DNA from 3 places in the Methylobacterium sp. HJ2 genome. Region 2 is predicted to be linked to each of the others. Evidence: predicted binding sites of a transcription regulator. Region 2 holds the regulator's gene; each other region holds the start of a gene.
What was found. Region 2 encodes PhoB, which activates phosphate uptake and scavenging genes when phosphate is short. Its sites were predicted from a motif close to TGTCATNNANCTGTCAT; they were not measured.

Region 1 (3,224 bases), on a different contig from region 2:
CGGGAGCGCCGAGGAAGTCGGGGCGACCTGGGCGCCCTACGGCAAGGCCAGCCCCTGGCGGGTTTTCCTGAAGGTCTATGCCGAGGGCGCCGATCCGATCGAGATGCGCCTGTTCCTCAGGGACGGCGACCGGACCCTCTCGGAGACCTGGGCCGGCCAGTACTTTCCGGAGGCCCCGGGCACCGTGCAGTAGCGGGCGGCGCAGGCTCTCGCCCGGCAGCGAACCCGCCGCTTGCCCGGCGCCTCCGCACCGCACCGACGATCGGGGCCGCCTCGTCCCGTTCGCAGCCCGGAGCATACTCCGTTTTGGGGATGCGCCGCGCTGCGCTGCGTGCCTGATGGGCGCATCGAATTACGGATCGAGTCTGAGGCGGGCCGATGCGCTGCGATGACATCAAGATTCCGGACTGGCTGGCGCGCCGCGGGTTCCGCCCGCGCATCCGCCGGATCATCGCGGAGCGCATCGCCGCCCGGCCCGTGCTCCTGCCCGTATCGCTGCCCATGCCCGCGCCGCCGCCCGTCGCCGACAACGTGATCCTGCTCGGCCTGACCTGGGCGAAGGACGGGCGCTTCACCCTCGTGCCCCAGCGGATGGACGGGCGGCTCTGAATCCGCGAGCCCGTGCAGCGTTCAAAGGCCCGCGAGGCGCACCCCGTTCGGCGTCAGTACTCGGCCGGGACGTACATCTCCGGCGGGATCGGCGCGCGGGCGTAATCGGCGTGCCGCACGCGCTCCGGCAGGTGCACGGGCGGGTGCGCGACGGTCTCGTAGGGGATCTGCCGCAGCAGGTGGGCGATGCAGTTGAGCCGGGCCCGCTTCTTGTCCACCGCCTCCACCACCCACCAGGGCGCCTCGGGGATGTGGCTGCGCGCCAGCATGTCCTCCTTGGACTTGGTGTAGGCCTCCCAGCGCCGGCGCGATTCCACGTCCATCGGCGAGAGCTTCCACTGCTTGAGCGGATCGTGGATCCGCATATGGAAGCGGAATTCCTGCTCCTCGTCGGTGATCGAGAACCAGTATTTCAGCAGCAGGATGCCGGACCGCACCAGCATCCGCTCGAACTCGGGCACGGAGCGGAAGAACTCCTCGACGTCGTCCTCGGTGCAGAAGCCCATCACCCGCTCGACGCCGGCGCGGTTGTACCAAGAGCGGTCGAACAGGACCATCTCGCCCGCCGCCGGAAGATGGGCGACGTAGCGCTGGAAGTACCATTGCGTGCGCTCGCGCTCGTTCGGTGCCGGCAGCGCGGCGACGCGGCAGACCCGCGGATTGAGGCGCTGGGTGATCCGCTTGATCACGCCGCCCTTGCCGGCCGAGTCGCGGCCTTCGAACAGCACCACGACGCGCAGGCCCCGGTGCTGGACCCAGTCCTGCAGCCGGACGAGTTCGTGCTGGAGCCGCAGCAGCTTGGAGAAGTAGCGCCGCCGGTCCATGCCGGGCGCCGCGCCCTCCGCCTGCGGGAACAGCTGCGCGAGGCGCTCCTCCTCCAGCTCGAGCTCCAGCTCCTCGTCGTAGCTGTCGGCGAGTTCCCGGCGGATCGCTGCCACGGCGGCGGCGTGGGCGGCGCTGGTATCCTCGGTCATGGTCGTCACGGTCCCGTCATGCTCGGCACGGCGCTTAGACCACGCGCCCATGACAGCCTTGAGAAAGCGAGCCGGCGGCGGCGGTCGTCCGGGCGCTGTCTCGCGGAAGCGCCCGCCCTCAGCCCGGCAGGGCGGCGATCAGGTCGCGCAGCGTGGTGATGGTCGAGGCATCGGCGACGCCGTCGACGCGGGCCGGCCGGAAGTGGCGCTGGAAGGCCGTGACCACTGCCCGCATCGGCGCGTCGAACAGGCCCGTCACCGGCTGGTCGTAGCCGTAGAGGGCCAGCATCGCCTGCAGCGCCTCGACCGGCTGCCCGGCATCGCCCTGCGCGAAGAAGCGCCCGTCGCGGATCGGCGTGGGCGCGACCCAGTGCCCGACGCCCTCGGCCGCGAGCCGGGCCCAGGGGAAGACCTCGCCCGGGTCCTCCTTGCGCGCGGGCGCGATGTCGGAATGCCCGAGCACCCGCGCGGCCGGGATGCCCCAGCGCGCGACGATGTCGCGCGACAGGGCGGTGACGGCCGCGATCTGCGCCTCCGGATAGGGCGGCAGCCCGCCCGCATGGCCCGGATGCACGATCTCGATGCCGAGCGAGCGGGAATTCACGTCGCGCTCGCCCTTCCAGAACCCGGCGCCCGCGTGCCAGGCGCGGCGGCCCTCGGGCACCATCTGGGTGATGCGCCCGTCCTCGAAGACGAGGTAATGGGCCGAGACCTCCGCGATCGGGTCGCTCAGCCGGCCGATCGCCGCGGCGGCGCTCTCCATGCCGGTGTAGTGCAGGATCAGCAGGTCCGGCCGCTTGCCGCGGCGCTCGCCGTGATTCGGCGAGGGCAGGATGCGCTGGGCGAGCGGGCTGTCGGGCGTCATCGCGCGGCCTCTCCCGCCAGGATCCGGTCGTAGGCCGCGTTGATCGCCGCAAGCCTGCGGGTGGCGATGGCCACGGCGTCCGGCGGCAGGCCGCGCGCGATCGCCCGGTCGGGATGGTTCTCGGCGACGAGCGCCCGGTAGCGCGCCTTCACGGTGTCGGCGTCGGCGCCGTACTCGAGGCCGAGGACAAGGTAGGGGTCGTCGGCGAGGCGGACGTGCCGGGCGGCGATGCGGCGGAAGGCCGGGTCGTCGAGGCCGAAGATCCCGGCCACGGCCCGCAGGTAGCGCTCCTCCGCCTCGTGGATCGCCCCGTCCGCGGTGGCGATGTGGAACAGGCCGTCGAGGACGTCCTCCAGCAGGGCGGGCTCGTCCCCGAAGGTGTGGGCGAGCTGGCGGGCATAGGCCTCGTAGCCGCTGGTCGTGGTCTTGGCGAGGTCGAACAGCCGCACCACCCCCGGGCGCTCGTGATCGCCGACCCGCACGACCTTGCCGAAGGCCTCGACCTCTGCGTCCGTGACCACGCCGTCCGATTTCGCCATCTTGGCGGCGAGCGCCACGAGGCCGGTGGTGAACACCACGTCGCGGGGCGTGTGCCCGAACGGCGCGCCCTCCCGGTCGATCAGGTAATGGCCGGCGACGCCGCCGAGCAGCGCGCCGAGCGGCCCGCCCATTGCCATGCCGAGGCCGACGCCGCCGAGCTTGCCCCAGACGCCGGAGGTGGCGCGGCGGTCGTCCGGCGGAATACGGGAATCGGGCACGGAGAGCGGCTTCGGCAG
Region 2 (3,224 bases):
TCTGGTGCTGAACCTCGATGCCGTAGGGCTGAAAGGCGACGCGATCCGCGAGGCCGCTTTCTTCCCCTATTCCGAGACGGCGATCGACAATGCGGCCGAGCAGACCCTGCGGATCGACGCCGGCGGACTGCACCTGACCCTGACCCGCGCGACGCCGAGCGAGCCCGTGCCGACCAGCCTGCCGGGCGTGCTGACGCTCACGGAGGATCTCGGCTCGGGCCCGGTGCGGCAGGCCTTCGCCATCGGCGACGAGGCGCCTCCGCCGCCCGCCGGGCAGATGCCGGCCACGGCGGCGGTGCCGGCGCCCGCCGAAACGCCGACGCTGCTGGGCGCGGCGGCGTTGGCGCTTCTCGGCGGCCTGATCCTCAACCTGATGCCCTGCGTGTTCCCGGTCCTGTCAATCAAGGTCCTGGGGCTCGTGCAGCACTCCGGAGAGAGTGAACAGCGCGTCCGCCTGCATGGCCTTGCCTACACCGCCGGGGTGCTCGCGAGCTTCATTGGCCTCGCCGGGCTGCTGATCGTCCTGAAGAGCGGCGGCGCCGGGCTCGGCTGGGGCTTCCAGCTGCAATCGCCCGTGGTGGTGGCGATGCTCGCCTACCTGCTCCTGCTGATGGGCCTCAGCCTGTCGGGCGCCGTGCATCTCGGCGGTCGGGTCGTCGGACTCGGCGACGGGCTCGCCCGGCGGGCCGGACTGGAGGGCTCGTTCTTTACCGGCGTGCTCGCCACGATCGTAGCGACGCCCTGCACGGCGCCGTTCATGGGCACGGCGGTCGGCTTCGCGCTCACGCAGTCCGCCGCGGCTGCGCTGGTCATCTTCGCCTGCCTCGGGCTCGGGCTCGCCTTGCCCTTTCTGGCGCTGACCCTGTGGCCGGGGGCTGTGCGCGTTCTGCCGCGCCCGGGCGCCTGGATGGAGGCTCTGAAGCAGGTGCTGGCCTTCCCGGTCTACGCCACGGTGGCGTGGCTTGTCTGGGTGCTCGCTCAGCAGATCGGGCCGGAGGGACTGTTCGCGGCACTGATCGGGCTCGTGCTCGTGGGCTTCGCCGCCTGGGCCTGGGAGCGCGGTCGCGAGGCGGAGGGCCTCGCCGGCCGCGCGACCCGCGCCCTCGCGATCCTGGCGGTGACCGCGGTGGCCGCCCTCGCCCTGACGCTCGACCGCGACCGTTTGCCCCCCGGCGCTGAGGCGCACGCCGACGGTGTCGAGGCCTTCACCCAGGCCCGCCTCGACGGGCTTCTCGCTGCTGGCAGGCCGGTCTTCGTCAATATGACGGCGGCTTGGTGCATCACCTGTCAGGTCAACGAGCGCACCTCGCTCTCGACCGAAGCGGTGCGGGCGGCGATGCGCGCGCGCGGGATCGCCGTCCTGAAAGGCGACTGGACCAACCAGAACCCCGAGATCACCCGCCTGCTAGAGCGCCACGGCCGCAGCGGCGTGCCGCTCTACCTGCTTTACACGGGCGTGGCGGCGCCTGAGGTGCTGCCGCAGATCCTCACCGAGGGCACGGTGCTGGCGGCACTGGCGAGCGTCCGGCCGGCCGGCGCCACGGTGCTTGGCGCGGCGGAGCCGCGCTGACGCGATCCGAGCTGTAACCGCAGCGGCTCTCCCTCAAGCCTCGAGCGAGAAGGTCTCGTCGAAGGCGTAGCCGGACCCCCGCACGGTGCGGATCGGATCAGGTTGGCGCGGCCGGTTCAGTGCCTTGCGCAGGCGACCGACATGCACGTCGACCGTCCGCTCATCGATGTAGACATCGTGACCCCAGACCCCGTCGAGCAATTGCTCGCGCGAGAACACGCGGCCCGGGCTCTGCATCAAGAACTCCAGCAGCTTGAATTCGGTAGGTCCGAGATGGATCTCATGGCCGCTGCGGCGGATGCGGTGGCTGACCCGGTCGAGTTCGATGTCGCCGGCCGCCAGCAGATCGGCGACGTGAGCGGGCTTTGAGCGGCGCAACAGCGCCCGCACGCGGGCGAGAAGCTCCGGCACCGAGAACGGCTTGACGATGTAGTCGTCGGCGCCGGTGCCGAGGCCGCGTATCCGGTCGCCCTCCTCGCCGCGCGCCGTCAGCATGATTACCGGCAAGCGCTCGGTCTCGCGCCGCGCCCGGATCCGGCGGCAGATCTCGATCCCAGAGAGGCCCGGCAGCATCCAGTCGAGCAGGACGAGATCAGGTGCCTGCTCGGAGAGGCGCAACTCCGCCTCATCGCCACGGGCGGCGGATTCCACCTCGAAGCCCTCGGCCTCCAGATTGTAGCGCAGCAGGGTGGTGAGCGCCTCTTCGTCCTCAACGATCAGGATACGGGTACGCATGTGCTCAATCCGTGCGGTTCGGAGCCGGGAGACGTCCTCGTCCCGGCCGCGTCAGGCCTCACCCGGGCTGACGGTGGCGTAGTTGGAAGCGTCGTTCTTGGGTCGGTCGCCAGTCGGCGTTTCGCCGGTCGCTAAGTACTGGATCGTCTCGGCGATATTGGTGGTGTGGTCGCCGATGCGCTCGACGTTCTTGGCGCAGAACAGCAGGTGCGTGCAGAACGAGATGTTGCGCGGATCTTCCATCATGTACGTCAGGAGCTCGCGGAACAGCGAGTTGTAGAGCGCGTCGATCGCGCCGTCGCGCTCCCAGACATCCAGCGCGGCCTTGACGTCGCGACTCGCGTAGGCGTCGAGCACGTCCTTGAGCTGCGCCTCGGCGAGATCACTCATGTGCTGGACGCCGATGACGATCTTCTGGCCGACAGATTGGTCGCTGATCGCCACCACGCGCTTGGCCACGTTCTTGGCGAGGTCGCCGATCCGCTCGAGATCACCCGATACGCGGATGGCCGAGATCGTCTCGCGCAGGTCGATCGCCAGCGGCTGGCGGCGGGCGATCAACAGGACCGAACGCTCTTCGATGTCGCGCTGGAGCGCGTCGAGACGCTTGTCCGCCACGATCACGGCCTGAGCGAGACTGGAATCGCGGCGCACAAGGGCGTCGGAGGCTTCAGCGACCATCTTCTCGGCGACGCCTCCCATTTCTGAGATCGCGCGGCGCAGATCCTCCAAGTCGGTGTCGTAGGAGCTGACGATGTGACCGGGCATGGTTCGATCCTCGGGCGGCAGATGGGGTGCAGGCAGGACGATCAGCCGAAGCGGCCGGTGATGTAATCCTGGGTCTGCCGCTTCTCGGGGTTCATGAAGATCCGGTTCGTCGGCCCGAACTCGACTAGCTCGCCCAGATACATGAACGCCG
Region 3 (3,224 bases), on a different contig from region 2:
ATCGCCCCGGTGATGGTGTGGGTGGTGGAGACGGGTATTCCCAGGAAGGTGGCGGCGAACAGCGTCAGCGCGCCCCCGGTCTCGGCGCAGAAGCCCTGCATCGGGTTGAGGCGGGTGATGCGCGAGCCCATCGTGTGCACGATCCGCCAGCCGCCGAGCAGGGTCCCCAGCGCCATCGCGGCCTGGCAGGACAGCACGACCCAGAGCGGCACGTGGAACTCGGGGCCGGTCAATCCCTGCGTGTAGAGCAGCACCGCGATGATCCCCATGGTCTTCTGCGCGTCGTTCCCGCCATGGCCGAGGGAGTAGAGCGAGGCGGACCCGAACTGCAGCACCCGGAAGACGCGGTCGACCCCGAAGGGCGTCGCCCGCACGAAGCCCCAGGACACGATCAGCACGAGGACGAGCGCGAGCAGGAAGCCGACGAGGGGAGAGAGAACGATCGCCGCGATCGTCTTGCCGAGCCCGCCCCAGACCACCGCGTGCAGACCCGCCTTGGTGGCCCCGGCGCCCACGAGGCCGCCGACGAGGGCGTGCGACGAGCTCGACGGGATCCCGAGCACCCAGGTCGCGACGTTCCAGGCGATCGCGCCGATCAGGGCGGCGAAGATCACCCGCGCATCGACGATGCTGGCATCGACGATGCCGGTGCCGAGGGTCTGGGCCACGTGAAGGCCGAAGAACAGGAACGCGATGAAGTTGAAGAAGGCCGCCCAGAGCACCGCGTAGCGCGGGCGCAGGACGCGGGTCGAGACGATGGTGGCGATGGAGTTGGCCGCGTCGTGCAGCCCGTTCAGGAAATCGAAGACCAGCGCGACCGCAACGAGGCCCACGAGATAGGGTAGGGCGAGGACCGTCATGCGCGGGCCCGCCCGGGCGAATCGGAGGGGAGCGCCATCAGACGTTCTCGATCACGATGCCGTTGATCTCGTTGGCCACGTCCTCGAAGCGATCCACCACGCTCTCGAGGCTGCTGTAGATCTCGCGGCCGATGAGGTAGCGCATCGGCTCCGTGTGCCCGTGCGCCTGGTAGAGCGCCTTGACGCCCTCGTCGTGGAGATCGTCCGACCGGCTCTCGACGCGGGTGACCTGCTCGGTGAGCGTTCCGAGCCGCGCCGCGTGGGTTCCGATGGCGTTGAGCAGCGGTACCGCCTCGGCGGTGAGCCGGGCCGCCTCCACGACGGTGTCGCCCATCGCCCGCATCAGCGGATCGAAGCTGCGCAGCTCATAGAGTTCGATCAGTTTCACCGTCTTCTGCATCTGGTCGATGGCATCGTCCATCGACTGGATCAGGTCCTTGATGTCGCCCCGGTCGAACGGGGTGATGAAGCTGCGCCGGACGGCCGCCAACACCTCGGCGGTGATGCGGTCGGCCTCGTGCTCGCGCTCCATGATGGTGCGCCCGTGCTCCGGCACCGCCTCCCCGCCCTGGAGCAGGGCCTGGAGCGCCTCCGCCCCCGCGACGAGGGTCGCCGCATGGCGGGCGAACAGGTCGAAGAAGCGGTCCTCCCGCGGCATCAGGGCCCGGAACCAGTGCAGCATCCTCGTCGACCTCGCCCACAAGACCCGCGACTGCCGAAGCCCGGGATGTCCGTCACGCAACCGTCACATAACGCACGCGCCGCGTTTCTGGATCATCCGCAGATTCAGAACGTCTCCAGCCAGGGTCGCAGATCGATCTCGGAGGTCCAGGCGCTGCGGTCCTGCGCCAGGAGAGCCCGGTAGGCGCGGGCAATGGCCTCCGGATCGAGGTGGCTGTCGGGGGCGTCCGGCGCCTCGCCGGCGCGGGCGGGATTCCGGATCGCGCCGTCGATCACGACATGGGCGACGTGGATGCCCCGGGGCTGCAATTCGCGGGCGAGGCTCTGGCTCAGGCCGCGCAGGGCGAACTTGCCCATGGCGAAGGGGCTCGATCCGGCGAAGCCCTTGAGGCTCGCCGAGGCGCCGGTGAACAGGATCGCCCCGTGGCCGGCCGGCAGCATACGGCGCGCCGCCGCCTGGGCCACCAGGAACCCGCCGAAGGCCGAGACGCGCAACGCGTCGGCGACCGCGGCGGGATCCAGGTCGCAGACCGGTCCGCGCAGGCGCCCGCTCGCGTTGTAGACCACCACGTCCGGAGCGCCGCCGAGGCCAGCCTCCATCGCGGAGAACAGCGCCTCGACGTCTGCCGGGTCGCCCGCATCGCAGGCGTGGAGCGCGGCACCCGTCTCCCGCGCGAGATCGGCGAGCTTGGCCGTGTTCCGCGCCGCGAGCCCGATCCTCAGGCCGTCGGCGGCGAGTTGGCGGGCGAGGGCGGCGCTGAGGCCGGGGCCCGCCCCGACGATGAGGGCACGACGATAGGTGGGAATCATGGGCGGGTGCCTCCCGGACGCGTGGGATCCCCGTCAGGTGACGCGGCGACGGCGATTGTCGAGCGCAGACCCCCTCCGCGCCCCCTCAGTCTCGCCGTCGGGAGAAGAAGGCGCGCAGGATGTCGGCCGCCTCGCGCTCGCGAAATCCCCCGTAGACCTCCGGTGCGTGGTGGCAGGTCGGCTGGCTGAAGACGCGGGCCCCGTGCTCGACCCCGCCCCCCTTCGGGTCGGAGGCGCCGAAATACAGGCGGCGGATGCGCGCGAAGCCGATCGCGCCCGCGCACATCGGGCACGGCTCCAGCGTCACGTAGAGGTCGCAGCCCGGCAGGCGCTCGTCCCCGAGGGCCGCGCAGGCGTCCCGGATCGCCAGGATCTCCGCATGGGCGGTCGGGTCGTGGAGCGCGCGGGGGCGGTTATGCGCGACGGCGAGCACCGTGCCGTCGCGCACGACCACGGCGCCGACCGGCACCTCGCCCGCATCCGCCGCCCGGCGGGCCGCCGCGAAGGCGAGATCGAACGGATCGCCGCCGGGGATCGGTTTCGTCACCGCGACGTTCCTTGGCACGGGCAGGCACGAGCTTGGCCGCGAGCAGCGGCACGGCACGGCGGCAAGAGGGGCAATGTTAATCGATGGAACATTCCGCCTCGCGCCGCCGTTCTTCTGCCGACGCGGCGCAGGCCGCACAGAGACACTGAGGAGACAGCCATGAGCAGCACCGGCGACAAGATCAAGGGCGCGGTCAACGAGGCCGTCGGCAATGCCAAGCAGGGCATCGGCAACATGACCGACAACGAGAAGATGAAGGCCGAGGGTAAGGCCCAGGAGACCAAGGGCGAGGCCCAGCGCGGCGTCGGCAACGCCAAGCAGGCGGT

Region 1: ppk2 (polyphosphate kinase 2) is a predicted target of PhoB. The motif match lies at 1,587-1,603, and genes of this name have one in related genera.
Region 3: ACS5RC_RS16005 (DUF47 domain-containing protein) is a predicted target of PhoB. The motif match lies at 1,593-1,609, and genes of this name have one in related genera.

What each region holds. Positions count from the first base shown of each region.
Region 1 covers NZ_JBWJYM010000007.1:94,089-97,312, reverse strand. The annotation lists gene ACS5RC_RS17585 (OpgD/OpgG family glucan biosynthesis protein) at 1-193, shown strand, start outside; gene ACS5RC_RS17580 (hypothetical protein) at 379-609, shown strand; gene ppk2 (polyphosphate kinase 2) at 663-1,583, opposite strand; gene ACS5RC_RS17570 (N-acetylmuramoyl-L-alanine amidase) at 1,702-2,448, opposite strand; gene ACS5RC_RS17565 (TerB family tellurite resistance protein) at 2,445-3,125, opposite strand.
Region 2 covers NZ_JBWJYM010000001.1:744,493-747,716, reverse strand. The annotation lists gene ACS5RC_RS03480 (protein-disulfide reductase DsbD family protein) at 1-1,570, shown strand, start outside; gene phoB (phosphate regulon transcriptional regulator PhoB) at 1,604-2,305, opposite strand; gene phoU (phosphate signaling complex protein PhoU) at 2,357-3,073, opposite strand; gene pstB (phosphate ABC transporter ATP-binding protein PstB) at 3,115-3,224, opposite strand, start outside.
Region 3 covers NZ_JBWJYM010000006.1:123,338-126,561, forward strand. The annotation lists gene ACS5RC_RS16000 (inorganic phosphate transporter) at 1-860, opposite strand, end outside; gene ACS5RC_RS16005 (DUF47 domain-containing protein) at 898-1,542, opposite strand; gene ACS5RC_RS16010 (SDR family NAD(P)-dependent oxidoreductase) at 1,647-2,351, opposite strand; gene ACS5RC_RS16015 (nucleoside deaminase) at 2,437-2,898, opposite strand; gene ACS5RC_RS16020 (CsbD family protein) at 3,058-3,224, shown strand, end outside.